4 regions of the Hahella sp. NBU794 genome follow, and region 2 is predicted to be linked to each of the others. Evidence: predicted binding sites of a transcription regulator. Region 2 holds the regulator's gene; each other region holds the start of a gene.
What was found. Region 2 encodes FNR, which switches genes on or off when oxygen is low (the NO sensors DNR and NnrR bind a similar motif). Its sites were predicted from a motif close to TTGATNTANATCAA; they were not measured.

Region 1 (7,413 bases), 2.8 Mb from region 2:
AACGCTGACCTCTGCGCCAGTCTGGCGCAGGTCCGCAGCAATGGCGTCTGCGGGCGGCGAGCACAAAAGTATCCGGCCGCTCAAATGCTCACGTTGGCGTAACAGCGCTTGGCTGGGATTGCTTAACTGACTCATGCGGGCCTCGGAATACTGATAACTTCGCCCAATGTGGCGTATTCATCCGCCCCCAGACGGGACAGCGGGTTCACCTGCATTGCGTCCACTTTGTGACGGCCTTTGGCGTCCGTCGTCATCACGCTATCGTCCACAAACAGTTTTTCGATATTGAGCAGCACCATCGCCTGGGGTACGCTGCCCAGCTCCACCACTTCCTGCACCCGGCACCCAAACGCCAACCGACATTCCGCCAATCTGCTCAATTCAAAACCTTCGAAGTCCACCAATGACAGATTAAGCCCTTGCAGCTCGGACTCGCCATAAGGCAGCGTCCGGGACGAGTCCGTCACCGCCTGCGCCATTTCGCGACCAGCGATATGCACCGTGCAGGGCGCGCCAACCTGTAAATTGCTGCGCGTATCTTTCAGCTCTCCGCTGGGCTTTTTACCGATGGAAATGGCGATGGTGGGAGGCGCGCTGGAAATCGCGGTGAAATAGGAGAACGGCGCCAGATTCATACCTCCATCCTCATTGCGGGTCAGCGCCCATGCAATGGGACGAGGGATGATGGTCTGCGTCATCCAATGATAGATTTTGGTCGCTTCTAATTGCTGGAAGTCAATATACATGGGGGACTCTGTCGCGTTGCGGTGGCTTGAGGTTGCTAAAGCCCGCTATTTTAAGCCCGCCAGCCTCTTTTTTCTAACCTTTACGAAGAGTTGGGAAAATAATGTCGCCCCGACAACGGACTATATAAAAAGACCTACCAACACAGATGAAAATGTGATCAGCATCCACTCAATCTTTGTATCTTTGTGTAACACTGTTCAACATTCAGTCAGAACAGCCCGGGCAGCCATGCCTGGAAAGCCCTGACGTTATAAAAACAAATACGTCCATCAACCTGTCGCGCCGGGAATCTATAAAGTTATAACAAACCCTGGCGCCGGGGCCTGCATGAATGCTGTCGCAGACCCAAGGGCAAAGAGGCGCCACAATGAGCATATCCCCAACGCTATCGTCGATGCTGTTTATCGTCTTGTTGAGTCTGACCAAGCCGTCCTTTGCGGTGACGCTGCAAGGCGTGGAAGTTCCTGAGTCCCTGCCGCCGGAGGGCGATCGCCCTTCACTTTCCTTGAATGGAGCCGCTACGCGCCGCTTTCTGGTCTTTGTCGATGTTTATGTCGGCGCCTTATATGTGGAGCGCACGACTCACGAAGCGCCAGCTCTGCTTGCCGATGAAGGTTACCGGCGCATGGAGTTCACCATGCTGCGAGACGTGCGCGGCCGCAAGATCGCAGACGCCTTTTACGAAGGCATGCGTCTGAATATCAGCAAGCAGCAGGCGGAGGACATCCGTGTGGAGATCGAGCAGATGGTGCATATGTTCGATCAAAAGCTGGAAAAAGGAGACACCGCCGTCGTGGAATATATCCCCGGCGTCGGGGCGCAAGTCTGGCTGGACGGGCATGACCGCGGCGTCATTCCAGGCAAGAAGCTGTTCGACGCCATTCTGTCCATCTGGATTGGCGACTACCCGGTCAGTCAGGACTTCAAAGCCGGCATCCTGGGGGCGCCGCAACAATCGGCGAGTCGAATGGCTGACCGGAATTGACCCCGGTCAATATAAGCGTTACCAGGGAGATGGCCGCCGGGAGAGGTTGACCTGAGTCAAACTCGCCATGGCGGACCCTCGCCATAATCCAACTAAAGATCACGTTATTATCGATCAGCCAAGTTGGAGATCCATTATGTACATCGACGAAACCATCATCGCGGGTTTACTGGTAGTAGGCATGACCATCGCATTCTTCGGCGGCGTCTATGTCGTGCTGAAAAAAGAAAACGACAAGCATCAGAAACATCATTGATTACAGGCTTTGTCGCCATCCTGGCGTCAGTAGTCCTGCTTCCACTGTAGTTCGACTCCGCCAAAGCCGGACTGTCCGCCAGTGGTCGTCTCCAGGTTGAGGTTGGGGTTCAACTCCACCTCGACGGAGCCTTTCCACGGCTGCGCTGGATCTGGGGTTCGCTCCAGCTCCAGATAGACGCGTTCAGTCAGATATTTGCCCACGCCGACGGACACGCCGCTGCCGTTATCGGTTTCCTGTGTGTCGACGGACAGCGTGTCGACCCCCAGCAAATCGCGGGTGGTGGCGATGGGATCAAAGAAACTGCCGCCTTCCCCACGCAGCGTCTGCACCGCCGCCGCCAGGCGATACGCCTGAATCGGCGTGATGTTGCGCACGGACTTGCCGAACATGAGCTGCGACAGGATTTCATCTTCCGGTAAGGGCGGGTTCGAGCTCAGATTCACCTTCAGCGACGCCAGCGACCCGGACAGTTCCGCACGATATTCCGTGTCCTTGCTGGTGTAGACGCCCACGATAAACATGGTGAAGCTGTCGTTCTCAAACAACACCTCCCCTTCCTGCAGATCGAATTTCTTACCGAAGACCTCAAAGGTGCCGCGCAGGGTTTCAAAGTTGCCGCGATAGGAGGCGGACTCCAGGGGCCCTTTGGCGAACACCCGGCCTTTCAGTTCCGCTTCCAAGCCACGCCCACGTAAAAAAGCCTGTTGATTAACGACCAGACGAATATCCAGAGCGACCTTGGGCAAAGGCAGGATGCTGTCTTCCTCCAGCACTTCTTTAGCCACCTCGCGTACTTCAATCTCCGGAATATCACGGCCCAGCGCCGCGTCCAGCATCATCGCGAACGGCAACACTTCCACTTTTCCGCTAAGCAGCAGGTTTTTGAAGTCTCCTTCCAGCGTCAGCTTCCCGGATACCGCCCCTTCCATATCGGAGCGACGCAGAATACTGGCGTTGGTGGCGACCAGCTGCAGTTCTATCGGCTTGTCGTCACTTTCTTCACCGCCCTTCAGTTCACTCCAGTCCACATGGCCAAGCAGCTCCAGCTTGCCGGAGCCGCCATCGCTGGCGGAGCTGTCGCTCATGGTCATTTTCCGGCCGGAAAACGCCAGATTGGCCTGAGCGTCTTTAAATAAAGTGCTGGTGATGCGGTTTTCGTAAAAACCATCCTGCAGTTTCAAATCGCCATTTAACAGAGGATCGCCAAGAACGCCTTGCGCAGACAGGTTCAGATTCAGGTCGCCGGAGAAGCGGTGAATATCCGGGTCCAGCAGAAAATTGAGCCAACGTGTCTCCAGGTTACCGGCCACCGCCACATCCAGCGGAATCTTACGCACATCCAGCTCGCCCTGCAGTTGGTTGAAGAAATCCAGATATGTGCGCGCGTTAATATCCAGCTTCACTCTGCCGGTCTGCGTATCGTCTTTCTTGATCACTGTCACCAGCGACAAGGTTTCGTTTTCCTGTGTGGCGATATCAGTATGCAACTGCAACGGATATTTTTGCTTTCGTCCTTTGTCGTCCATCCCTTCGATTTCTGTGGCGTAGGCGACATAACCGTCCACTTTGGGTTGCTGCAGCGAACCCTGCAATCGCAAATCCGTATTCAACACCCCATGCTGCATTTGCCATCCCAACGCCTGCAAACTCTTCGTGTTCACACCGGAGCCGTTCAGCGAGACGTCAAACCCGGTGGGTCGCCACCAGCCAGACAGATCGATACGCCCGGCATCACCCAGATTCGCGGTCAAGGAGGAAACATCCACCCCCTGCGTTCCGCCCTCGCCTTCGCCAGTCACCTCAAACGGCAAGGTCGAATAGCGACCCGCGGTGTGCAGGCGTCCACTGACTTTGGGATCGGTAAACGCGCCTTCCACGTGTAAATCTGCGTCCAGGTCGCCGCTCAGTTCAGGCGGCAACGCCACATCCGCCAATGCAGCCAGTGAATACGGCAGTTTATGCGCCACTACATCCAGATTAAGCGTACTTTTGGCGATATTGACCCGCCCGGAGCCTTCCAGCGTGGCCAGCTCGGCCTGGCTTGCGGCCGCATCGCTATCTTTAGGTTGCGCGCGGGGCAATTCGGCGCGAAATGAGCGGAAGTTCAATACATCGGGAGAGCCGGACAGGTTCGCACTCACCGCAAAGGCTTGCGATTTGAAGCTGCCCGCCGCCTGCGCCACGCCGGAGAACTCCGGCTTGGTGAACTTGCCTTTCACTTTGGCGTCGACGCCAACCAGTGTGGGTCCCAGTTCAGGCGGCAGCTCGATTTCCAGTTTACTAAGCAGGTCCAGCGGGATTTTGCCGCCCTTGGCGCTCAGGTCGAGAAGAGATTTGCTCCAGTCGATCTTGCCTGCAGCCGTCACCCAGGCCTCCCCAGTGTTGACGCGGGCGTCGCGCAGCGTGACGGAGTCTATGCCGCCTTTCACGCCGCCCTGCACCGTAAAAGGCAAATCCAGGTAGGAGCCGCGAGCAGACACCCGCCCTTCATAGCTGGGCGACACATAGGGGCCGGTCACAGTGACGTCGCTCGCTTCCGCGAACAGCTCCAGCCCTTCCGGCGGCGCAATATCCAACAAACTCAGATAGCTTAACGGCGTCTGCGCCCGGGTGACGCGAATATTCAGTAATTCCGCCGCGAGGTCCACCGTTCCGCTGGCCTGCGCCTGCAACTCGTCCAGGCTGGCGGTGAGGGAGTCGATGACAATCTTTTCTTTGCCGCCACTGCCGCGCACGGAGGCGATCAAGGGCTTGCCGCTAAAGTTGGTGCGCACGCTGGCGCTACCCGAGGCTTGCGGGTCATTCAGTGAGCCCGTCGCACGTAGACTGGCGCTGGCGTTACCGGTGCTGAAATCTTTGGTCCAGGGCGCCAGCACATCCAGCGGAAAGCGATCGATGTCCACCTGCGCGTCCAGCTCTTCATCCGTCACCCGCCCGCGAACCTTTTGCAGGCGCTGATCAATATAGATATCCAGTCCTGCGGTTTGCACCAGAAACGCATCCAGATTCACATCCACTTTTCCGGATGCGTGCAAGCTGTGGCCGAACAACGGGGCTTTCAGTTGTTGCAGATCGATGCCGTAAGTCGGACCGCCCTGTGCGCCGCTGGTCGCCTGATCTGAGGGTTCGGACTGCGCCACCACAGCTTTCAATTCCACATCCAGCGCCTGCCAGGCGGGCATTTTCGCCAATCCGCCCAGCCAGCCGCCAGCCGGCTCATTCAACATTGCGGTCAATGTCAGCCGTTTCTGTTCATCCCATTGCGTGGCGACCGCAATCTGCGCGGGCTTTTCCTCAAGCGTCCCGGCGTTCAGCTCTAACGTTAGGGGAACATCCGTCCAGTACAGTGTGCCGGAACCATGAATCTTCGCAGCGGGAATATCTTCCATGCCCGGCGCTTTTACTTTCAGACGCAGCAGCGACAATTCATCCAGCGCCACCGGCCACATTGCCGTAGTTCCAGACTCCGGCGGAGCCTCTTCTTCCTCGCTGGACTCTGGCAGCGTGTCCACCAGGTTGATGTACAAATCATCCGCCGACAGATTGTCCACGTGCACCCGCTGGGCGAACAGACTGTTGATGTCTACCTGCAGATCCAGGGCCCGCGCCCGCACCAGTTGCTTATCGTTGAGATAGACTTCCAGCAGCCCAAAACTCCAGTGACCAAGGTCCGGGCTACCAACGTCTTCGACTTCAATTCGAATGGGAGAGCCTTTCAACGCCAGCGGCAGGCCTTTACCCAGCAGCCAGACGCGCCCGCTTTCGCTGCCGACGAAAGTCACCGCCAGCAGCAGCATGAATACAATCAGACTCATGATCAGGGAGAAAAAATGAGCCGGCCAACGCACCCACCATTTGCGCAGCATCAGAAGGCCTGCCCTATGCTGATGTACAACTGAAAGTTGTCATCCACTCCATCCCTGGGACTGAGAGGTACGCCAACGTCAAAACGGATGGGCGCGAAGAAAGTGAAGTAGCGCAAGCCGATTCCCGTTCCCCATTTCAGTTCTTCTCCTGGCTGCAAGTTGGCGTCGTCAAAAGCGAAGCCCCCGTCTACAAAGAGCACAGCGCCCCAGCTCTCGGAGAAGCGAAAGCGAGTTTCCACGGAGACTTCGTTAAACGAGCTGCCGCCAAATGGATCATCGTCAGTGATTCGGCTCAGTGACTGATATGGGTATCCGCGCACGGAGCCGCCGCCGCCTACATAAAAGCGCTCGTCAGCGGGTATATCGCCCGTTGACTGTCCGGAGATAGTTCCTGTCGCCGCCCGTAACGCCAAAGTGGGCTCCCAGTAAAAGGAGTCAGCAGTCAGATACGTACTGGCGGAGAAAGTGGTTTTCACAAAGCGGCGGGAGGTTTCCAGGGTATCAATGTATGGCTGAACGCCAGCGGTAAGAATAAACCCTTTGCGCGGATCGAGGAGATTGTCGGTCGTATCCAGCTTCAAGGTGAATGGAAAAGACACTAGACCAAACTCATCGGTCACGCCTTCGTCGGTGACTTCACTGTATTTCAGCTGCGCGCCGATGGAGCCGGACAGGATATCCGTGAACTGACGCTTGATCGTAAAACTGGTCTGAGCACTAAGGGAATCGTAGGCGTCCAATTCCTTCTTGGTCAGGTCGCCGTTAAGAATGGCGCTTTGATCATCACGAAAAAAGTTAGGCAGCGTCAGCTCGCCTTCCACAGTGCGACGCACCTGAGACACGCGTCCGCCTACTTCGATCTTCTCGCCTGCGCCAAGAATATTACGATGTTCCCAACCCAGCGATAGCCCAATCCCTTCATCCGTGCTGTAACCGACCCCCGCTTTGCGCGTGCGGTGGTTGCGCTCCTGCAAGTTGAAGGAGGTATCGACGCGTCCGTTCTCCGGTTGGGCGATATTCGTTTCGATGCGCGCAATCAGGTTGGTTTTGAGCAGATTCAAACGCGCCTGATCCACACGGGCGCGGTTGAAGCATTGTCCTGGTTGATATCCCAGTTTTGTGCGCAGATATTCTTCTTTGACGGACGTCAGACCGGAGACAGCGATCTCGCCGAAGTTGACGCTGGGACTGGGCTCCATGCGATAAGACACCGTCGCGGAATGATCGGCGTGATTCACTTCCGCCACATAGCTGAGCTTCACTTCGTAAAAGCAGGCGTTTTCCTGAATATATTTTTTCAGCGCGTCCTGAGTGTCCAGCACATTGGAAGCCACCAGCGCGCGCCCCTCTCGCAAAGGCCACGTGGAAGCTCTGGGCATCTTGAACCCGTCAGGCACGTCGAAAGTGATTTTTTGCACTTTGTACAAGGGGCCCGGAGTCAGCAGATAGGTCACGCCCTTGTCATCTTCCTTGAGGCGGTATTCCACGGCTCCCGCGTAATATCCCTGCGAACGCAGCAGACGTTGAATGATGTCTTTTTCGTAGCGGGCGATTTT
Region 2 (7,413 bases):
AACGGAACCTTCATCAACTCTTGCTTAAGCACAGTACACTGAGGACGAAATATAACGCCTAGCAAATAAGTCTCCCAAGCGCTCTGATGATTGCTGACAACCACACAGCTCGTCTTTGGAATGTTCTCCAGCCCTTCGATCTCATAACGTATGCCACAGACAACACGCGCCCACCAAAGTGCGAACACATTAAACCGGGAGACGATGTAGTAACGCTTTTCAAAATTGACGTAAGGACCAATCAGCATCCCAACCAAAGATGTGATGATGACGCCCCAAGCATACCCAATGTAAAAAACGAAAGACCGAAATAGCTGAAATGCCTGCACTTTTGCCCGCCTTTTTTCAATGCCCGCAAAGGATATCAACTCCCCGCCCAAAGCTGCAATGAATGTTATCCCTCAACGTCCCAGAAACCCATTGTTTGAGGGATATTGCGACTAAAGTACACCCTCTCAGACAGCCACCCGCTCACCCCTTGATCAATATCAAGACTCCCTTTCGGGAGCTAGATACACTGAGCATGGAGAGAGGGGGGATCCACTTGCCAACAAGTGTGACAGCAGGCGCGCGCGCAAAATCGCTGACAATGATGGTCAAACGCGCGCAGATGTTTTCTTACCTGGTTGGAGACCCAATATGCCAGTTGGAAAGGTTGTCGAACAAGCGAAACAAAATGGGGGTAATGATAGCTGGGTTTATTTGCTCAACTCCCCCCCTAAAGAGTTCTCCAGTGAGAACTGGAGCGCCTTGGACGAGGGAGCCTATGAGGCGGATTATCGCAACAGCTCTCTGGCTCGATATTATGAAGGCGGGTTCGCACTGAGCGTTCAGGCGCCTTGCTTTAATACACTTGTCAGTGCGGAAAATTACACCCGCAGACTCCCATCCATGAATGCTAATTTGCAGAAGTACATCGACTATGTCGTGAAAGAAGTGAGACTACTCAAGCAAAACCTTCCCGCCGGCAGCCAGGTTAAGTACCTGCATTGGTTCGGCGATCTGGTCCGCCAGCTCACTCCCGCAGCGCAGACTCAGGTGATGTATTATTTGGGCAGGGAGTTCAAACTAAACTTCGACGCCGATGCGCGCCATGTTATCGAGCTGGACGCTCGCCCTGACTCCGAGGAAGCGCTAGCCCTGATTAAAGGGTTGGGCTTTAACATTGTCTGCATCAATGATCCTGGTGAATACGCACAGTCCTTCCCTATTGAGAGTCTTAGGGATTGGCTGCAGACCATTCGGGCATTCGACTTCAAAGCCGTTTATCTGCGCCTGAAAGTGACTCCTGCGACCGTCACCGCACTATCCGAGCACCTTGAGGAAATTCTGACAGAGAGACCGCAAGGCATCCTACTCTCCGGCCATAAAATGGAATTCGCCGGCACAGCAGGCCTGGAAGCGGCGCTAAAAGATTTCAAGCGGCGTATTAAGTCCGCATCGTTTATTCCTATCACGCAGGACTTTTTCGCACTACCTTGGACAGGCTTGATTAGCCAGGGAGTCAGCTGTCTACATGGCGTTGGGTTGGGCGCATTTTCTTACACACCACATTACCAGTTGCGCAACGCCACACAGTTGGACGACTACTACAAAACTCTGGACAACAGCGAGCTTCCAGCAAGAGCAATTCGTTACACTCAAACCCAGTTGTAACAAAAGGTGAAAACTATGTAAAAACAAAGGCGAGCGCAGGTTTTCCCTGTAAATTTCCCATTGTAGGGATTTGCTTTTAAATAGCTATTGGCTATCCTAGAAGCCTCTTTAAGCAGTTTCACTCATCCAGCCACGAGGCAACCGATGGAAAGCAAGCATATAGCAACCTCCTCTCCTTTTAGCTTACACAGAGGCTGCCACGAATGTAATTTGAGCAAGCTTTGCATTCCTATCGCGGTCGGGGCTGAAGATATTGATCGCCTGGAAGAAATCATTCGCCAGGGCAAAATGCTCAATCGCGGCGAATATATCTTTGAGCAACACACCCCATTCCGCTCGTGCTTCGCAGTTCGTAGCGGCGCGATCAAAACATTCACCGTATCAGAGGAAGGCGAGGAACAGGTCACTGGTTTCTATCTGCCTGGCGAGATTATCGGTCTGGACAGCGTTAGCATGGAAAAATACTCCTGCTCCGCCGTCGCCCTTGAACGCACCAGCGTATGCGAAATTCCTCTGGAGAAGTTTGAAGACCTTGCCTCAGACATCCCCAGCCTGCAGCACCACTTTTTCTCATTAATGAGCAAAGAGATTCAGGAGAGCAGGCAGCTCACTATGCTATTAAGCAAAAACTCGGCTGAAGAACGCATTGCCTCGCTTCTATTGTCCCTGTCGACACGCTTTAGCCGTCGTCGCCTATCCGGCACAAACTTCAGACTCCCTATGCCACGCAGCGACATAGGCAACTATTTAGGCTTGGCCGTCGAAACTGTCAGCAGGGTCATTACCCGCTTCCAGAACAATGGCATTATTAAGGTCCAAGGAAGGGAAGTTCAGATATTGCAATTGGACGAACTGCAGAAAATTCTTCGCCACGACACCAAGTGTCTGGAGCATCAGAAGGAATCAGCCCTTAACGCTCGTTAACGGGTCTCTTCCAAGCAGTTTTCAGCCGGTTTTACGCCGCCACGCTGCTGACATTGCTCAATCAACGCCGGCAGATAACGACGCCAGGGAAGCTGCTTGACGCCAAAGGTGTTGCGCAGCTTGATACAACCTAACGCGCCATTCGCCGGAAGCGCCACTCCAGGCAACACATCAGCGCCCTTTTTCTCGATCAGGGCCTGCAACATTTCTTCCTGTCCAAATGCCTGCAGCACAATCGCTTTCAACAGTTCATAGTGGGTGACAGCTTCAGCGCCAGCATAATGGTAAACGCCCCACACCGAGATATTACAACTCAGCTGCTTGATAACAGCGTCTACGACTCTCGCCACATCATCCACCGCGACGGGAGTCAGCTGCATATCGGTGCTGGCGTTTAGGCGCTTCCCTGAAGACAGCGCGGAAAGCATGGTCTGCAGCCAGCCTTGAGCGCCAGCCTCCAGCAACCAGCCCACCCTCAAGATCAGATGCTTGCTATAGTTTTCCTGAAGCCATTGTTCGCTCTGCAGCTTTGTCCGCCCATACACGGAAAGAGGACGTCCTTTGTTGGCGGATATATAAGGGTTCTTTTTGACGCCATCGAAAACAAGATGGCTGGAGAGATGAATAATCGGCGCCTTCCATAAAGCCGCCACCTCCGCTACCGCCTCACAAGCGGAGACATTAACCTGATAGGCCAAATCCGGATGCTGCTCCGCCTTGAACAGGTCAGCCATCTCCGCAGCATGAACCACGAAATCCGCAGACGGCATCGCCCTCATTGCTCGCACGATCGCATCATTGGTCATCAGAAACTGCTCGTAGGGAACGCCCTCCACTGCTATGCCGCTCTGCTGTAAACGCTGAGCTATAGCCTTACCTAATGGCGAATCAATTCCCGTCACACAAACAATCACTCATGCACCCCTTAAAATGTGTCTCGTAGCCTTTAGCGCCCCCAGAATGCGGGCCGTCTGAAGATATTATGTTAACAATATTGGCTGCTTGATGGGATTTTCGCAAACCCGATACCCCGGACTCTATCCCCATCATCCAGCTTAACGCTGCGCTTTAACCCCCTTCCGAGCGATTAAGGTATACCCTGGGGACACGCGAGGTCATGCCCGTAAATAAAGTATAGGAGATTGTTGACGCATATCCTGCAACCTCATCAGCGGAAACAGCTCCGCCCCACAGCTCCACCTCCGACCCAATACGCGCTTCTGGAATGTGAGAGATATCCACCGTCAGCATATCCATGGACACCCGCCCGATAATCTTTGTCCGCTTACCGCACACGGCGACAGGCGCACCATTTTGCATTTGTCTTGGATATCCGTCGCCATACCCTACCGCAACCACTCCCATTCTTGTTGGGCCGCTCGCAGTCCAAGCGGCGCCATAGCCAATAGAGTCTCCTGCTTGCAGCTCCCGAGTAGCAATCAAGCGCGACTCAAAGGTCATTACCGGCTTCAAGCCAAAATCCGCCCCGGTCTTATCCGCCATGGGGGAGGCGCCGTACATCGCAATGCCCGGACGCACCCAATCCAAGTGAGTTTCCGGATACTGCAACAAAGCGGCAGAATTAGCCGATGAGTAACTCCAGCCACCCGATCCCGCCGCCTGCATACCAGCTTGAAACGCCCGCCACTGCTCCTGTTGCAGCAAACTATCCAGTTCATCGGCGCATGCGAAGTGAGTCATCAGCCCAATAACAGAAAGCCCAGGAAACTGGCCCAGCATCTCAGCGACGCCAGCCAGTTTATTTAACGGCAAACCCAACCGGTTCATACCTGTATTCAACTTGATCCAGGTTTGCATCCGGGCGGAACCAGGACCTGTTTTACGCAAAGGAGCCACTTCGGACAGCATGTCCAATTGCTCCATATCATGCACAACCCACTCTATATCGCGCCAACGGGTAGAGTCAGCCAGCTCCTCTGAGCTATAAAATCCTTCCAGCACTAATAGCGGCGTCGTAATACCCGCTTCACGCAAACTCACCGCCTCATCGTAACAGGCCACCGCCAGCTTGGGAGCCTCCGCTTTCAGGGCGCGTGCGATTTCCACTGCGCCATGGCCGTATGCATCAGCTTTAATTACCGCCGCACAACGGGCGTTTTTAGCAATGGAATTCAGCAAACGAATATTGTGACGCAAGGCGTCCAGATCAATAAGAGCGCGGGATGGACGCATTACTCGTAGTCTCCCCCGCCATAATCGTGAGCCAAATCTTCAAACCTTGTGAATTTACCCATGAACGCCAAGCGCACCGTTCCGATAGGGCCGTTACGCTGCTTACCGATAATAATTTCCGCAATACCTTTGTCCGGGCTGTCTTCGTGATAGACCTCATCCCGGTAGATGAACATGATCAAGTCAGCGTCCTGCTCAATCGCTCCAGATTCCCGCAAGTCAGAGTTAACTGGCCGCTTATTGGGGCGCTGCTCCAAACTACGGTTAAGCTGGGACAAGGCGACCACAGGACAGTTCAGCTCCTTCGCCAATGCTTTCAAGCCTCGCGAAATTTCTGAAATTTCGGCCGTACGCCCTTCGGTCATTCCCGGCACCCTCATCAACTGAAGGTAATCCACCATGATCAAGCCAATTTCACCATTATGATCCCGCGCCACCCTTCTCGCCCTGGAGCGCATTTCCGTCGGACTTAACGCCGCGGTATCGTCGATGTATAACGGCTTGTCTTTCAACATGTTAACGGCTGATGTAAGACGCGGCCAGTCGTCCTCATCCAGCTTTCCACTTCTTACTTTGGTCTGATCAATTCGCCCCAGAGATGACAGCATACGCATAACGATAGAGTCGGAAGGCATCTCCATACTGAATACCAGGACAGGCTTACCCCCCAGTATCAGCGCGTTCTCAACCAGGTTCATCGCAAATGTGGTCTTACCCATGGAAGGACGGCCGGCAACGATAATCAGGTCTGAAGACTGCATCCCCGAGGTGCGATCATCCAAGTCACGAAATCCAGTTGTAACACCTGTAATGGCCCCGTCTGAGTGGAACAACTCATCAATTTTCTTAAGGGTCTTAGTCAGAATCGGATTAACCGATTCAGGCCCGCCCTGATTGGGCCGGGATTCCGCTATCTGGAAAACTCGCCGCTCTGCGTCATCCAACACCTCTGTACTGGTGCGCCCTTCCGTCTGGTAGGCCTCATCGGCGATTTCATTAGCGACTGTAATCAACTGACGCAATACGGAACGTTCGCGAATGATTTCCGCATAGGCGCGAATATTGGCGGCGCTGGGAGTGTTTTTAGCCAGCTCACTCAGATAGGCCAACCCACCCGCAGAGTTCAACTCGTTGCGATTATCCAGCTCTTCCGAGACAGTGATGGCGTCCAGTGGACTGCCGAGATTCGCCAATCGGGAAATTGAACCAAATATCAGACGGTGATCCAGACGATAAAAGTCTTTTGCTGTAATGATGTCGGAAATCTTGTCCCAGCTGGCGTTATCCAGCATCAGACCGCCCAGAACAGACTGCTCCGCCTCAATCGAATGGGGCGGAGCCTTTACCACAGAGGAACCAACCAGGGCGGCGCTTGGGCCCTGCCCTTCCGAAGACTTGGCCGAATCTTTACGTATTACTGACTCATTCATAATGACTTGCAGAGCTTTTAAGAGTAGCGCTTATTATCGCTAATTTGCGGGCATGGACAACACGACTATCGTGAAGTCTTGAGAGCATAAAAAAAGGCAGTGCGCACGGAGCGGACTGCCTTTTTTTGTATGACCGGAGATTACTCGCCGACTACGATTACCTTAACGGTAGCAGTAACGTCGGTGTGCATCTGTACGTCTACTTCGTACTCGCCTGTGTTGCGCAGAGCGCCTTCAGGCAAGCGAACTTCGCTTTTCTCAACTTCAACGCCCAAAGCAGTCACTGCGTCAGCAATGTCTTTAGTACCAACAGAGCCGAACAACTTACCTTCGTCGCCAGATTTAGCAACGATGGTCACTTCTTTACCGTTGATAGCTTCTGCACGAGCCTGAGCTTCGGACAGCTTCTCGGCAGCCGCTTTTTCAAGCTCTGCGCGACGAGCTTCGAACTGCTCTACATTCGCTTTAGTTGCAGGAACAGCTTTGCCGTAAGGCACCAGAAAGTTACGGCCATAACCAGCGCGAACCTTAACTTTATCGCCAAGGTTTCCGAGGTTGGCTACTTTTTCGAGAAGAATAACTTCCATCTTGTTTACCTCAAATCTTGTAACAATCGGAAGCCTCTTAGCTTCCGATTGGCAAACCTTTAAGAACCTGATTGTTCTACGCCACTTCACTAACAATGAGGAAATGGCGGAAATTTTTCAGGCGCTTAGTCGTCGTGGCGATCAGTGTAAGGCAGCAGAGCCAGGTAACGCGCACGCTTGATAGCAGTGGCGAGCTGACGCTGGTAACGCGCCTTGGTGCCGGTGATGCGGCTTGGCACGATTTTGCCAGTTTCAGTAATGTAGCCTTTCAATACTTCTACATCTTTGTAATCAATCTCTTTTACGCCTTCGGCAGTAAAACGGCAGAACTTTCTTCTGCGAAAGAAACGAGCCATGATAGCCTCCTATACCTTATTCTTCGTTGCTGTCTTCGTCGTCAGTATCGTCGTCAGAGTCGTCAACGTCGTCAGCAACGACGCGGGCGGGACGATCTTCGCCACGAGGAGCGCGCTGTTCGCGGGACTCAGCTGCTTTGATTGGCGACACTTCGGTCACAGCATCCTTACGACGAATAACCAGGTCACGGAGGATGGCGTCGTTAAAACGGAAGTTGTGCATCAGTTCGTCGATGACTTCTTGAGAACACTCAATATTCATCAACA
Region 3 (7,413 bases), 1.8 Mb from region 2:
CCCGCCGCGCTTGTTCTCCCGCGCGAATAAATCCATATAGATAGAGGCGATTTCCTCGCCGTCACGACGCACTTTGAAGTAGCGCACGTCTGAATGATAGCTATCAAATTCCGTAATTTCGTCGAGTGTGACGCCGAACAGGCGCTGCACCACGGCAAACATGCCATTGATCACTTTCGAAGCGGGGAAGTAAGGCTTCAGCTCTTCTTGAGACACGGAATAACGGTGACGACGCAGCTTCTCTGAATAAAAACTGACATCCCAGGACTGTAGTTCCGTCTGTCCCTGCTCCGCGGCGAACGCTTGCAGCTCTGCAAACTCCTGACGCGCCACCGCTACAGACTTCTCCGCCAGCTCGTTCAGGAAGCCCAGCACCTCATCCGGCGTACGCGCCATTTTAGTGGCCAGGGAGTATTCAGCGTAGGAGTTAAAGCCCAGCAGACGCGACTTCTCCAGTCGCAGCGCCAGGATCTCCTGCATCACTTCCGAATTGTCCCAGCGACCGGCATAGGGCCCTTGTTCAGAAGCGCGGGTGTTGTAGGCCTCGTACATTTCCTGACGTAATTCGCGATTTTCGCAGTAGGTCATCACCGCGTAGAAGCTGGGGAAATCCAGCGTCAGCACGTAGCCTTCTTTGTCACGGGACTTGGCGGCCTGGCGCGCGCCAGCCAGTGCGGAGTCCGGCATGCCTTTGAGCAGAGCGGCATCCGTCACATGTTTGGTCCAGGCCTGAGTGGCGTCCAGCACGTTATCGCTGAACTTGCTGCCCAGCTCCGCCAGACGCTGCGAAATTTCCATGTAGCGCGCTTTCTTGTCTTCCGGCAGATCAACGCCGGCAAGATGAAAGTCGCGCAGGGTATTGTCGATGGATTTACGTTGCGCTTCGCTGAGCGAACTAAATTCATCAGATTCTTTAATGCCGTGATAAGCGTCGTACAGCGCCTTGTTCTGACCGATTTCCGTACCGTAGCGGGACAGCTCGGGGATACAGGCGTTGTAGGCCTCACGCAGCGCTTCGCTGTTGAGCACGCTGTTCAGATGGCTGACCGGGGACCACACATGGTTCAGCTTGTCCGACATGTTATCCATTTGCTGCGCCAGATTATCCCAGTTGAAGCTGGGCTGAGACGCCAGCTCGGCGATGCGCTGTCTGTTTTCGGCAAGTAATTTGTCCATCGCCTCTTTGACATGTTCGGCGCGAATCTGTGAGAACGGGGGTAACGCCGTATCGGCGAGCAATGGATTGGTCATTGAAATATTCCTGAATTGACGAGTCTTCCGGGGTTGCTGATCGCAACGCCCCCGAGCAAACAAAATGTGGGCGTGCGGGGCCGCTTTCAAGTAATGCGCCGCTGAATCCTGCTTTAGAATAGTCCGATCAATGCTAAAGTAACAATCCGCCATTCGGGCCCTTGAACCCGTCTACGGCGCTTCAGATTTTTGATGCTTGGAGTCCACCATGTCTGTGCGCACTTATCAGGGAATCACCCCGACGCAGGGAGAGCGCGTCTTTATCGACCCCACCGCCGTCGTCATCGGCGACGTCCACTTGGGCGACGACTGTTCCGTCTGGCCGACCGTCGTGATACGCGGCGACATGCACCGGATTCGCATCGGCGCGCGCACCAGCGTGCAGGATGGATCGGTGCTGCATATCACCCACGCAGGACCTTTCAACCCCGACGGCTATCCACTGACGATCGGTGAGGACGTCACTATTGGCCACAAGGCTATCTTGCATGGCTGCACGCTTGAGAGCCGCATCCTCGTCGGCATGGGCGCCATCATCATGGACGGAGCCCATGTGGAGAGCGAGGTGGTGATCGCCGCCGGTACGCTTGTGCCTCCCGGCAAGCGCCTGGAAAGCGGTTACTTGTACGTTGGCGCGCCTGCGAAACAAGCCCGTCCGCTCAGCGACAAAGAAAAAAATTTTTTCCAGTACACCGCCGCTAATTACGTCAAATTGAAAGACCGGCATTTGCAGGAAAACTGGGGCGAGTAGCCACATTTCAGGGGCGCAGTGGAAATTGACGTAAATCAGAATATGATTTTTTTGTCACTAGGGCGCCCCTTGAAAACATTTTTAACGCCATTATTTCTATTATCACGATACGCAGCGTAACCGGGGCAAGACGTCACCCCAATCAGCAGTTTCAGGTGTAAATGATTACAGAGGGCCTGTCGCATCAGGCCAACCGATTTGTACTTAAACTCTTTTTGGAGATAGAACTATGGCGATTACCCGTTGGAACCCGTTTTCTGAATTTGAAGATATTCTTGACCGTTATAACCGCTCTTTGCAGGGTCAGGCTCGCACCAGCGAAAACGGCAAAGAAGTGATCCGCAAAGCCGACTGGGCTCCTGCCGTGGATATCACGGAGACCAAAGAAGCGTTCTTGATCAAGGCTGAGTTGCCTGGCGTCGATAAAAGTCACGTCAAGGTGGCCGTCCACGAAGGCGTGCTGTCCATTCAGGGCGAGCGCAAGCTGGAGAAGGAAGAAGGCGACAAGAAGCATCATCGCGTAGAACGCTTTTACGGAAACTTCGCACGCTCCTTCACACTGCCGGATAATGTGGATGAAAACAACATTCGCGCAGAGTACCGGGACGGCATCCTCACCTTGCATCTGAACAAGGTGGAAAAGGCGCAGCCGAAAGCGATAGAGATCAACGTACAGTAAGTCGGACGACTACTGTCACCGCAAACCATCTGGGGCGACACATAGTTCGCCCCTTATTTTTAAGCCTGCTTTTTACAGCTCAGCCGCTTTTTTACCACCGGCGTCACGCAGGATTTGCGCATATTCCGCGCCACGAGCATGCTCATCAACGCGATCCAGCATGGTTTCGCCTTCTGGACTCAACGCATTGATATTGCGGCCAGCTTCCGCGAAATAGGCCACGAAACGCGCATAATCGCGAGCCAGCATGTATTCATAGGCTTGGCGCAGAACATGATAATCGGGATCGGATTCATCCCGTGGCTTCAGCTCTAAAAAGCCCTGAACCCGTTCATCGCTCCATTCCTCATCCACTACCTTCGGTTGTGAAGGACCGCTCATATCGTATTCACCTGTCTATCATAGTTATTTACCGGGCCGCACATTCTACCCCGATCCAGCGCGGATAATGAAGGTTGTAGGCGCTTAGCTCATGCGGCATTCGGCGTTTTCGATATGAATTTCCACCCGTCGGTTTTGCGCCCGGTGCTCATCGCTGTCATTGGGAACCAGAGGACGCGTCTCCGCCTGCCCGATGGCGCTCACGCGACTGGCGTCGAGACGTCCATCCAGCACCAGCCGATGCACCACGCTTACCGCTCTGGCCGCCGATAGATCCCAATTGGAGCGAAATCTCGCTGAGTCGATAGGGCGATCATCCGTATGTCCCGTCACCAGAATGTCTCCCTTGCAATCAGCCAGCACGTCAGTGACTTTCATCAGCACCGGCAGCATATATAACTTCAACTCCTCGCTGCCGGAGGCGAACGTGGCGCGCTCGGTAAAGCTGAGCACCACCCCCTGGTCGTCAAACTTGATGGCCACCGCCTGATCTTCTATTTCATTCTCCAGCAAACTGATCATGCGCGAGGCCAGGCGGTCGTTCTCCATATACGCCGCCTCGCTCACCACCTCCTGGCTTAAATCCAGGCTGGGCTCTACGTTGGATTGGGGCGCCGGCTGCTCTGTGTCGCCCTTATCGCGGATCACTGGCTCCATGGGCACGGTAGGCGTGATATCGCCCCCCAGAGGATACATATCCGGCGCGCCCTGAGACGAAGGAACCCAGGCCACGCCAAAGGCCTTACTCATGGAGTAGGCGATGGCGCGGTATTTCTCCGCATCCAGACTGGAAAAGCTCAACAGCAAAATGAAAAAGGTCAGCAGCAACGTCATCAGGTCAGCGAAGGTGACAATCCAGACCGGCGCCCCGACAGGCAGCAAACCACCGGATTGCTTGCGCGGCTTGATCATGTCTCTTCCTGTGCGGACGCCGACTCATGGATGTCTTCCATGGCGTCCAGCTCAGGCAGATAAGACGCCAACACGTCTTTGATAATGCGCGGATTCAGCCCCTTCACCATACTCAGAATGCCGCTGATCACGATCATGCGGTTACGGACTTCATCCTGGGTTTTAAGCTGCAGCTTGTCCGCCAGGGGCAGAACAATAATCTGGGCGATAAAGGCGCCGTAAAACGTGGTGAGCAAGGCGATCGCCATAGCAGGTCCGATGGAAGAGGGATCCTGCATGTTATTCAGCATCTGCACCAGTCCCACCAGGGTGCCCAGCATGCCCAACGCCGGCGCCGACTCACCCAGACCGCGAAACACCTTTTCCGCTGTCTGCAGGCGCTCGACAAACTGGTGGGTGTCCTCAAGCAGGACTTCTTCTATAAATTCCGGGGGATGGCCGTCAACGGCGAGACCGACGGCTTTGCGTAGAAACGGATGGGTAATTTCAACCCGATCCAATCCCAACAGTCCCTGCTTGCGCACGACATCCGCCAGTTGCCGCGCTTCGCGATACAGGTCCCATGGATCCTGGGTTTTCTCAAGAAAAGTAGTGGAGAAGGCAAGCCGCACGCTGCCAAAAAAGTTACGCCAGCGGTACTTCACCAAAGTGACGGCGAAAGAGCCGAAGACCACTATCATCAACCCGGGAACATTGACGAAGTCCCAAAGCCCGGAGCCGGAAGCCACTGCTCCCAGCACCACGCCCATTCCGAACAAAAGTCCCACCCAGGTGAGTATATCCATGTTGACCGTCCATACTTCGCGATGCTCAAGTAACTGGCCCGAATTCGCCCAAAGCGAACCTAAGCACTTAAAATCATTAGCTTAAGCATAGTCAAAGTTGGCGGTGGCGCTAATCTCCCTGTCTGAGCGCAGCCAGCACCGGAGCGGTATCCGGACGCACGCCGCGCCACAGATAAAAGGCCGCCGCCGCCTGCTCCACCAACATGCCGAGCCCATCGCAACATTGTCCTGCGCCGCGCGCTTTGGCCCAGGCGACGAATGCCGTGTCACGCAGGCTGTACATCATGTCGTAGGTAAAGGTGTGAGACGCGATGACGGCATCCGGGAGAGGAGGAATATCCCCCGCCAGGCTCGCGGAAGTGCCGTTAATCACGACATCGAAAGGACCTTGCAAATCCGCGAACGCACAAGCACTGACCGATCCATTGCGACCAAAGATACGCGCCAGATCCTCCGCCTTGGAAACAGTGCGGTTAGCGACCACGATAGAGGCGGGACCTTCATCCAGCAACGGCGCCATAACGCCTTTCACCGCTCCGCCGGCGCCGACCAGCAAAATCTTCTTACCGCTTAACGCAACGCCCTGATTGACGCAGATATCACGCACCAGGCCTTCGCCGTCGGTATTGTCGCCGAACAGACGTCCGTCCCGTTGCAGCAAGGTATTGACGGCGCCGGCAAGCTCGGCTCGATGCGAGCGCTCACTGACAATATTCCAAGCCTGTTCCTTGAATGGCACTGTAACGTTCAGGCCTTTGCCGCCGCCGATAAAAAATGCCTCCACCGTCTCTCTAAAGCTGTCCAGGGGAGCCTGGATCGCCGTATATTCCAAACTCTCGCCGGTCTGTTGCGCGAACATTCCGTGGATTTTGGGAGACTTGCTATGACTGACCGGATTGCCGACCACCGCGTACGTATCCATGCTATACCTGCCTTTATTTGCGCTGATTAAGGTTTTGGCGTTGCGGGATTACACCCAGTCCCTGTGCTTCAAATAATACTCGGTCAGACGGGCTTCATCTGAACCCGGCTCCGGCGTCCAGGCATATTCCCAGCGCACCAGCGGAGGCAGAGACATCAGGATCGACTCCGTTCTGCCGCCGGACTGTAAACCGAACAATGTGCCCCGGTCATAGACCAGGTTGAACTCGACATAACGACCGCGTCGATAAAGCTGGAATGAACGCTCCCGTTCACCATAAACCATATCTTTGCGGCGCTCGACAATGGGTAGGTAGGCGGGCAGATAGCTGTTCCCGACCGCCTGCATAAAATCGAACGAGCGCTCAAATCCCCAGTCGTTGAGATCATCGAAAAACAGTCCGCCCACGCCGCGGGCCTCATCGCGATGCTTCAGGTAAAAGTAGTCGTCACACCACTTTTTGTATTTGGGGTAAGTCTCCGCGCCGAAGGGCTCGCACGCCTGCGCCGCCGTGTGATGCCAGTGGACGCAATCTTCATCGAAGCCGTAATAAGGCGTCAGATCGTACCCGCCGCCGAACCACCATACCGGCTCTTCACCCTCTTTTTCCGCCACAAAAAAGCGTACGTTGGCGTGGGAAGTCGGCGTATAGGGGTTACGCGGATGCACGACCAATGAGACGCCCATGGCCTGAAAACTTCGTCCCGCCAGTTCCGGCCGGGCGGCGCTGGCGGAGGCGGGTAGGCGCGCGCCACTGACATGAGAAAAATTGACGCCGGCTTTCTCAAACACTCCGCCCTCGCTAAGCACACGCGTGCGTCCACCGCCGCCTTCCTCTCTTTTCCAGGCGTCCTCGACGAATCCCTCGCCACCGTCAATGGCTGCTAACCCATTGCAGATCTCGTCCTGCAATCCCAGAAGATAGTCTTTAACCTGCGTAATCTGTTGCTGCATGAAGTCGCCTTTATTGTCTGAGAATGGCGCCGGTGGCGGCGTCGCGAATTTGGCTGGGTTTATTCAGTCCGCTCAGCTTTCCGGGCAGATAGTGATCGACGCCGGATTTAAAATAGCGACGGCAGTCGAATAGAGTGCGGGCCGGCTCCCTCGTCGCAGGATTGGCGGAAGTGGAAACGATAGGTCCGCCAAACGCCTTGGTCAGTTCCGCCACCAGGGGATGCGCCGTCACCCGAATAGCGATGGCGTCGTGGGCGCCACGCACCAATGGCGCATAGACGCCGGGATCAGGGACAACCCAGGTAACCGGTCCAGGCCAGGACGCCAGCATCTGATCTTGCTGTTGCTGCGGCAATCGGTCCAGTAACTGGGAAAAATGTTCAATCTGTCCTGACACCAAGATCAAGCCTTTGCGCCATGGCCGGCGTTTAAGCTGCAGGATGCGATTCACCGCGTATTCACAAGAAGGATCACAGCCCAGACCCCATACCGCTTCAGTGGGATAAGCGAGCACGCCGCCGCGGTTGAGAACGCACACCGCTTTCTGAATAAACCATGCTGACAAGTTTTGCCCCTCCAGATACCAATCTGGCGCAAAGTAACCGAAGGCGACCGTGGGGGCAAGCTCTAAGGGTATCTATGGGAGATGGATAACTAACGGGCGTTGCGAATGAAGCCTCCCGCGACTTCCTGCACCCAGCCTTCCAATTCGAGTTCGATCAATACGCTTCTGATTTCCGCGATAGACAGACCCGTCCGCTCCACCAAAGCATCCGGG
Region 4 (7,413 bases), 2.6 Mb from region 2:
CCAGGGTGTCGAACTCGGCGAACTCAATCGTGTACTTGAAATACTTGGACACGCCAGGGTAGCCGTGCTCAAGGAGACTTTTAATGAAACTTTCCGTGCCCGCCGGTCCCCAGATCTTCAGGGGGCGGGTTCTTTTTTCTTCCAGATAGCGGACCAGTAAAGGTACGACTCCGAAGGAGTGATCCGCATGGTGGTGGGTCAGCAAAACCAGATCAATATTCTGGTGCAAATCGCCCGCCCATAAGCGGGGTGGAACCTGATAACCGCAGTCGATAAGAATGGAGCTATCGGCGGACTGCAACAGGAATGAGGTGTTGCACTCTTCCGAGAAGGCCTCTCCATTACCGACAATCAGCAAATTCTTCATAACAAAAGCTTTCCGTGTTTTCCATTTTCCATCTCATCGCGCAACGCGTAGATGGCGCTCCCATGCCTGCATGGCGGCAACCTGTTGATTGCCGTCGGGATTATGCCACTAACCTATGGGTTTATAAACGGGACGCCAATGACTGTAATGTAAGGCGCGGAGATAGGTTGAGATGAAGGATCAAGGAAAACGCAGAGGCAGGCCGGCGTTGAGTCGCCGGCTGTGCAAATACGTGAAAGGAAAGCGCGCTGTCAGAGAGGTTGGAAATTCGGGAACAGTTCACGGGTAATGCCAGGTCCGCCGCCTTTACCTACGTTGTAATAGAAGGTCCACAGCCCCCCTGTGCGGACGCCAAAGACGCTCGTGGGCGTCCCGTAACCTTCTCTCGCTTTGGCCCCGTAATCACTTGGTTTCAACATCTGCAGACCAGCGTGTGCAATCACATTGTTAGTGATCAATTGCTCGGTGACTTGCCCATAGAACTGATCCTGCGCCGCTTGCAGATCAAAGTTATATTCCTTGATATCTCCACTGTTGGGGAAGCTCACCAAGCCTTCGTTAGCTGGCTGGCAGTTCATATGGACGACAAAGGGAGATACCTGATTACCAGATACAACAAAGCAGCACCCGGTCAGATTGGCGGTGACGAAGAAGTTACACGCCCCCTGAAGCTGTCCGGCTACAGCCCGCCACCCGCGCCATGGCAACCAATAGCAGTTACCATTGTGAGCAGTGGCGACTGTGACCGTATTTCCGCCAGCCACATGTGCGCCTTCTTGCAGGTTGGCCCGCTCAAGCTGGTTCACCAGATAGCAGTTGCGTTGGATGTTGTTGCATTTGACGCTGTAGGTAGCGTGAGAAATATTTGAGGATTCCGCGCCGGTCACGGTAATTGACTTGTTCGCATTCTGTTTAAAAATATCCGCCAGGGCCATCTTGTCGTCTCCTTAAACTCGTTATTGCCGACAGTCACCGCAGCCTCGCCTTGGTTCTTACTCGTTTTGGGAAAAGGCGTCCCGTCGCGCGCGTGACCGGATACTGAAGCTAGCGTCAACCCGACTCAAACGCCCTTCATATTTTTTATAATGTTTTGTTATCAGGACTAATTTTATTCATCTAAAGACCAATACGCGGAATAAGCCAGCGAAAGTCCGGCCGCTTTTTTAATCAAAATAACAGCCATCCATTGATGTTTTTTCAAACATAACTACGAATACGCATGGCGATAAAAACGTGACGTACAATTCGTAAAAGAAAAACAATGTAAAATTTATTAAAAATAATACAGTATAACGAATTATATACCCGCCTCTTTTTCCTCATTGAAATGCAACTTTTAGTTACATAAATGTGCATTAAACTCACTGTTACAAAACATATTGACACATATATTTGATAGGAAACGAACAACATCTATTGACTTCGTAAATTACTTATATGTCAAAAGCCATTTGGCGCTTGATTTTTGATCTAAATCCTTCAATATGCACGCCATTTTTAGCACTAGGTAAACTTTAATGCAGTCGTTCAGAAAGATTTGTTTCTTACTTGTCACACTTACCGCATTCGGCGCCGGCCTGGCTCGCGCGGAAATATCGAGCATGGATCAGGCTCTGGACATCGCGGGTCAACAAAGAATGTTGAGTCAAAGAATCGTTAAAGCATATTTATTGATTGGTCAGGACATTCTTCCTGACAAATCATCGATTCAATTACATGACAGTGTGGCGCAATTTGAATCTCAACTGTCCGACTTGGAAGGTTATTTGAAAGCAGGCGAAATGGCGCGCGATTTGAAATCCGTCCGCAAAGAGTGGACCGCTTTCCGTAAACTGGCCACCACCGCGCCCAATCAGGAAAACGCAACGAAACTGATCCAGCAAAGTGAAGAACTGTTGAGCCTGACTCAAGGCGTCACCAGCAATCTGGAAAAACAAGTCGCCAGCACCAAAGGCCGCTTGATCAATATCTCCAACGAACAAGGCATGTTGTCCCAGAAAATCGCCATGTACTACTCTGCCATGAGCTGGAACCTGGGCGTTTCCGACCTGGAAAACGATTTTAAAGCTGCGGTCAAAAAGTACGATGCAGGCTTGAGCGAGCTGCGTAAAGCGGACGCCAACAGCGAAGATATCAACAAGGCGCTGGATAAAGTTATTTCACAGTGGTCATTCTCCCACTCTGGTTTCGAAAAAATGGACGGTCATGATTTCGTCCCCTTCGTCATCGCAACGACCACTGAAAGCATGCTGAAAAGCATGCGCAAGATTTCCGACATGTACGCAGGTCTGAAAAGCTAATCCGCAAGGATTGAACTATTAAACCGAGTTCCTGTTTTATTCGTCTTCTTCGTTTAGTGCGGCGCAAGCCGCACTCTTTTTTTCCCACTTACCCAGCCTCTTTTCCCTCTCGCATTCAGCAGGCGTCGCTCATCGCGTAAAAGTTTTCCGCCTCATCCAAATACGCGACCACTCCTCTCTTTCTTGTTGTTTCTAAAAGCCTTTTCGCCATTCTCAAAAACTGCTCTTTGTCCATACCCACAAATTTCCGGTTCATTTGGCGCCTAACTTGCGCCAGATCAGCGATGCGTTAACTACCTACCCAGTTATCGCGCTGTAAGCATCTGATATTTATAGGCTTTAACTTAGACTGCACCAGATTGAATCACATGAGGTAAACGCATATGCGCCATATAAGGAACTTTAGTCTGCTTGTTCTCTCCCTGCTTGCACTCTCCTGGAGCCACATTGTTATCGCAGACATTACCGACCTGGACGAAGCCATCAACAAGGCTGGGCGCCAACGTATGTTGAGTCAGCGAATTGTGAAGTCATATTTGCTGATGGGTCAGGATATTCAACCAGATAAGTCTTCAAGCCAGCTCACAGAGAGCGTCGCCTTATTCGAACAACAATTGGGAGAACTGGAAGCCTATTCCAAGTCGCCGCAAATCTCGGGGCAGCTCAAGTCCGTGCGCAAGGAATGGACTGGGTTTCGTCAATTGGCGACGGCTAAGCCCGCGAAGGACAAGGCCATTGAGCTGATCAACGCTGGAGAGCGTGTTCTCGCGCTCAGCAATAAAATCGTACAGTCACTGGAGCAACAGTCGGGCAGTCCCAAGAACAAAATGATCAACCTCTCCGGCCGACAACGGATGCTGTCCCAGCGCATCGCGCTATATTACTCCGCGTTGAGCTGGAATCTGGAGCAGGCGGATCTACAAGACAGTTTCACCCAGGCCGTGCAGGAATATGATCAGGCGTTACATGAGCTGCGTCAGGCGAAAATCAACAATCAGGACATCAACGCCGCCCTGGACAAAGTGATTTCCCAGTGGAGCTTCTCTCGCTCAGGGTTTCAGTTGATGCAAGGCCAGAACTTTGTGCCTTTCATCATCGCCACCACGACGGAAGGCATGCTGAAGAATATGGAGAGAATTACGGGCCTTTACGAGAATCTGCAAAGCTAACTCCTTACTTCGTCCCTTCTCTCGGCGCAGCTCAATGCTGCGTCGTCTCACCCCGCCTCATTGTCTAACTCTGAAATAACCAGTTTCCGAAAGGGCCGCAAATCGACATACTTGTCCCCGTCCCGCTATATGTGTTTCGGCGCCGATGTAGATATCTATCGCGATGATGAAGTCCTCCAACCCCATGAAAAAACTTAAAAAACGTATCGCTTTCGCCACGGGCGCACTGGTTTTAGGTCTCGCGGCGGTATGGACCGCTGGTGGCGCGCTATCCGCCTCCGTCAATCATCCCCTTCCCTCACCGCCCGCCTCCCTAAACGCGCAAGCAGTGCAGTTTGACGGCGTCAGCGGTTGGTATGCCCCCGCCATCGGCCAGCAATGCGTATTGCTTCTACACGGCGTACGCTCAGACCGCACCAGTATGATCAGGCGCGCCCTGTTCCTGCAGAAGTCAGGGTACTCCTCATTGCTGATAGACCTTCAAGCCCATGGTGAAACGCCTGGGGAGCACATCACGTTTGGCTACCGTGAGTCGGACAACGTCAGATCCGCTGTCGCCTATTTGCGCACGCAACGCCAGTGCGCCAAAGTGGCGATTATTGGCGTCTCTCTCGGCGGCGCCGCAAGCCTGCTGGGACAGTCGCCCGCGCCTGTAGACGCTTATGTTCTGGAAGCCGTTTACCCAAACATCGAACAAGCCGTCAGCAATCGTTTGTCTATGCGACTCGGCGTGCTGGGAGAATGGCTGACGCCATTGTTAACCGCACAAATTCCTTTGCGTTTAGGCGTCAGCCTGGATGAGTTGAAGCCGGAAGAAGCCATCAAACGTGTGCGGGCGCCCGTCCTGATCATTGCCGGTACGGAGGATGAACACACAACATTGCCAGAATCAAAACGCCTTTTCGCCAATGCCCCAGAGCCCAAATCTCTCTGGCTGGCGGTGGGCGCCCATCATCAGGATTTCTATGACTTCTCGGCACAAGAGTACGAGGAGCGGGTAACCAGATTTCTTCGCACGTCCCTGGAGCATTAATCGCTCCATTCCTCAAGATAAAACCTCGCAATTGCCATGGCTAGACAGCTGAGCACTCAACCAGTCTATGCCGTTTAACCGGTTTTCACGCCGCAGGTAGATTAACTAACATTTAATGCGCTTAACGCCCACTGATTAATAAACAATCACGACAACCTCAAGACAAACAGGAGTCACGGATATGACTAGGTTCTCAGCAGGCATGTCGGCATGCGCGCTCGCCTGTGCTGCGGCAGCCACTTACCTGTGGGTTGAAAATAAAAATCTAGAATTAAAATTTGACCAGGAAAGAAAACGTTTTCAAGAACATACACAGCAGCAAGACGCTCGCTACCTGGAGGCCGTAGCTGCGTTCAACGCCTACCTGGAACATCCCGTAGAACGGCGGAACCAGCAAGCATCCCCGGAGAACCCAGCGTCACGCATTACCTCTGGGTCAGCTATAACCGCACGCTCATCTCTAACGCACAGCGCCGCACAACCACTACTGGAGGCGGAAGAATCAAGCTTGCAACAAGCGGTCAGCGAAAAATACCGCGTCCTGTTTTCCGAAATATCCCTCGACGCCACAACAGAGAAACAATTGCAAAGTCTGTTGCTGGAGCGAGAGCGCCTCGCCACGCTGCCCACAGTGAACTATTTCTCCGCCCCAGAAAGTATTGAAGAGCACGCCCAGCTGCGCACCCAGGCGCTGGACGAGGTGGACCAACGCATTGTCGATCTGCTGGATGCAAACAGTTCACGCCTGTTCGAACTCACCCGCAATTCAGAGTTTGAACAACATCAACTGAAAGAAGTCACTGACAGTCTAAGCTCAGTCAATCCGCTTAGTCACGAGCAGGAGCGCACGCTGCTCCTCGCCAAACTCCGCCACAAAGAAGCATTCAATATCGCCATGCGCGATTACGCCGTCGCCCAGAGCAATAAACGCGCTATGGCGGATGAAGCAGTCAAAGCGCTAACCCGTTATCGGGATGACTATCTGCAGGAAGCTTCCGCCTATCTCGACGAAGAGCAAATGGCGGCGTTAACGGATTTTGAAGCGCTGAGCTTTGAAGAAATGGAAGACAGCCTGCTCGCCTCACTGCAAACGCAATGAGCGGGTCGGCTTCATAAAGGCAGTCTACACAGGAGGGAATCTACGCCAAACAAAGTTGAACTGGTTAAGGCCAGCACCGCACATAAAAACCAATAAGCCAATAACAACACAAGCGCATTCGTTTTCAGGGTCAACAAAAACCATAAATTCGGAGAACATGATGTTTCGTAAATTCGCTTTAGGCCTGACTCTGCTTGCCTCAGCAACAAGTCTTCAGGCCGCCGCCAATAGACCAGACGGCTTCGCCACGCTTTGTAAAAGCGGTCAAACCTGTATGGTCAGCAGTCAAACTCAGGTAGCTTTTGGAGCCGCCGGTAAATTCGTCTATAAATCGCTAAACGGCGCATTCTCCTGTGACGTCGCCACTTTCGGAGTCGACCCAAACCCGGCCAAGTCGGTGAAGGAGTGCTCCATTCGTGAAAACGTCGCCAGCCCCGGTGACGGCGCAGGAGCCGCAATCACCGTCACCTTGCAAGCCAACGGCGACGACGGCAGGGTGAAGTTGTCGTGGAGCGCCAGCGGCGCCCTGCGTAATGTGCAGGTGATGCGCGACACCGACGCTAACCCTATTGGCCGTCAGCGCATCGCCAGACTGGCCCGCTCCGACCGCACATTCACCGACACCAAGGTCAACAATGGCGCCACCTACTGGTACTGGATCAAGTACACAGACACTAACGGCGCCGTCGCCAGCACCGCCGCACAGTCCGCCACGCCATCCGGCGGTTCCGGCAATGCTGATGAATGTTTCGCCGGCGCCACGATTAAAAACAAAAGCGTGGATTGCGGCGGCAAGACTATCGGACTGTCCTGCAACAGCGATGATGAACACCAGCCGCCGGTGCTTACTCTGATCAACGCCAGCGTGAAGAACCTGCGCATCGCCGCTGATGGCGGTTCCGACGGCATTCACTGCGACAGCGGCAATTGCACGCTGGAAAATGTAGTCTGGGAAGACATCTGTGAAGACGCCGCCACTCACTCGGCGGAAGGCGGGACCATGACCATCATTGGCGGCTGGGCTTACAACAGGAATGGCGGTCCTGGCGGCAAGCCGGACAAGATCTTCCAGCATAACTCCAAGAACAGCACAACCATTATCACTGGCGGCTTCACCATCAAAGGCGATAACGGCAAGTTATGGCGGTCCTGCGGCGACTGCAAAAACAATGGCGGCCCCCGGCATTTGATCGTGGACAACGTCATCGTTGAAGGCTCGCTGTCCAGTGGACTCGCAGGCGTCAACAGCAATTACAAGGACACCGCCACCATTCGCAACCTGAAAGTCAAAAACTACAAATCCGGCAAGCCAAAAATCTGCGTGGAATATAAAGGCGTGAACAAAGGCGACGGCAAGTCCGAGAAAAAAGGCGAAGCCTGGAATACCGCCAGCTGTAAGGTGGACCACTCGGACGTTTCCAGTTACTGATTTCTACATCTCTTGA

Region 1: ccoM (cytochrome c oxidase subunit CcoM) is a predicted target of FNR. The motif match lies at 1,779-1,792, and genes of this name have one in related genera.
Region 3: ACQYWX_RS00215 (Hsp20/alpha crystallin family protein) is a predicted target of FNR. The motif match lies at 2,028-2,041, and genes of this name have one in related genera.
Region 4: ACQYWX_RS03435 (type IV pili methyl-accepting chemotaxis transducer N-terminal domain-containing protein) is a predicted target of FNR. The motif match lies at 2,936-2,949, and genes of this name have one in related genera.

What each region holds. Positions count from the first base shown of each region.
Region 1 covers NZ_CP192738.1:2,329,208-2,336,620, reverse strand. Annotated here, with positions in the region: gene ACQYWX_RS10445 (methyltransferase) at 1-135, opposite strand, end outside; gene ACQYWX_RS10440 (flavin reductase family protein) at 132-746, opposite strand; gene ACQYWX_RS10435 (chalcone isomerase family protein) at 1,115-1,732, shown strand; gene ccoM (cytochrome c oxidase subunit CcoM) at 1,869-1,988, shown strand; gene ACQYWX_RS10425 (translocation/assembly module TamB domain-containing protein) at 2,015-5,857, opposite strand; gene ACQYWX_RS10420 (autotransporter assembly complex protein TamA) at 5,857-7,413, opposite strand, start outside.
Region 2 covers NZ_CP192738.1:5,155,444-5,162,856, forward strand. Annotated here, with positions in the region: gene ACQYWX_RS22510 (lysophospholipid acyltransferase family protein) at 1-329, opposite strand, end outside; gene ACQYWX_RS22515 (hypothetical protein) at 640-1,656, shown strand; gene fnr (fumarate/nitrate reduction transcriptional regulator Fnr) at 1,801-2,580, shown strand; gene ACQYWX_RS22525 (sugar nucleotide-binding protein) at 2,577-3,494, opposite strand; gene alr (alanine racemase) at 3,649-4,773, opposite strand; gene dnaB (replicative DNA helicase) at 4,773-6,203, opposite strand; gene rplI (50S ribosomal protein L9) at 6,344-6,790, opposite strand; gene rpsR (30S ribosomal protein S18) at 6,916-7,146, opposite strand; gene rpsF (30S ribosomal protein S6) at 7,163-7,413, opposite strand, start outside.
Region 3 covers NZ_CP192738.1:42,177-49,589, reverse strand. Annotated here, with positions in the region: gene prlC (oligopeptidase A) at 1-1,251, opposite strand, end outside; gene ACQYWX_RS00220 (gamma carbonic anhydrase family protein) at 1,460-2,002, shown strand; gene ACQYWX_RS00215 (Hsp20/alpha crystallin family protein) at 2,232-2,681, shown strand; gene ACQYWX_RS00210 (PA4642 family protein) at 2,754-3,062, opposite strand; gene ACQYWX_RS00205 (flagellar motor protein MotB) at 3,147-3,974, opposite strand; gene ACQYWX_RS00200 (motility protein A) at 3,971-4,759, opposite strand; gene aroE (shikimate dehydrogenase) at 4,869-5,681, opposite strand; gene hemF (oxygen-dependent coproporphyrinogen oxidase) at 5,730-6,635, opposite strand; gene ACQYWX_RS00185 (L-threonylcarbamoyladenylate synthase) at 6,646-7,200, opposite strand; gene dprA (DNA-processing protein DprA) at 7,290-7,413, opposite strand, start outside.
Region 4 covers NZ_CP192738.1:758,304-765,716, reverse strand. Annotated here, with positions in the region: gene ACQYWX_RS03450 (MBL fold metallo-hydrolase) at 1-367, opposite strand, end outside; gene ACQYWX_RS03445 (hypothetical protein) at 619-1,302, opposite strand; gene ACQYWX_RS03440 (type IV pili methyl-accepting chemotaxis transducer N-terminal domain-containing protein) at 1,969-2,667, shown strand; gene ACQYWX_RS03435 (type IV pili methyl-accepting chemotaxis transducer N-terminal domain-containing protein) at 3,051-3,836, shown strand; gene ACQYWX_RS03430 (alpha/beta hydrolase) at 4,021-4,869, shown strand; gene ACQYWX_RS03425 (hypothetical protein) at 5,051-5,968, shown strand; gene ACQYWX_RS03420 (pectate lyase) at 6,126-7,397, shown strand.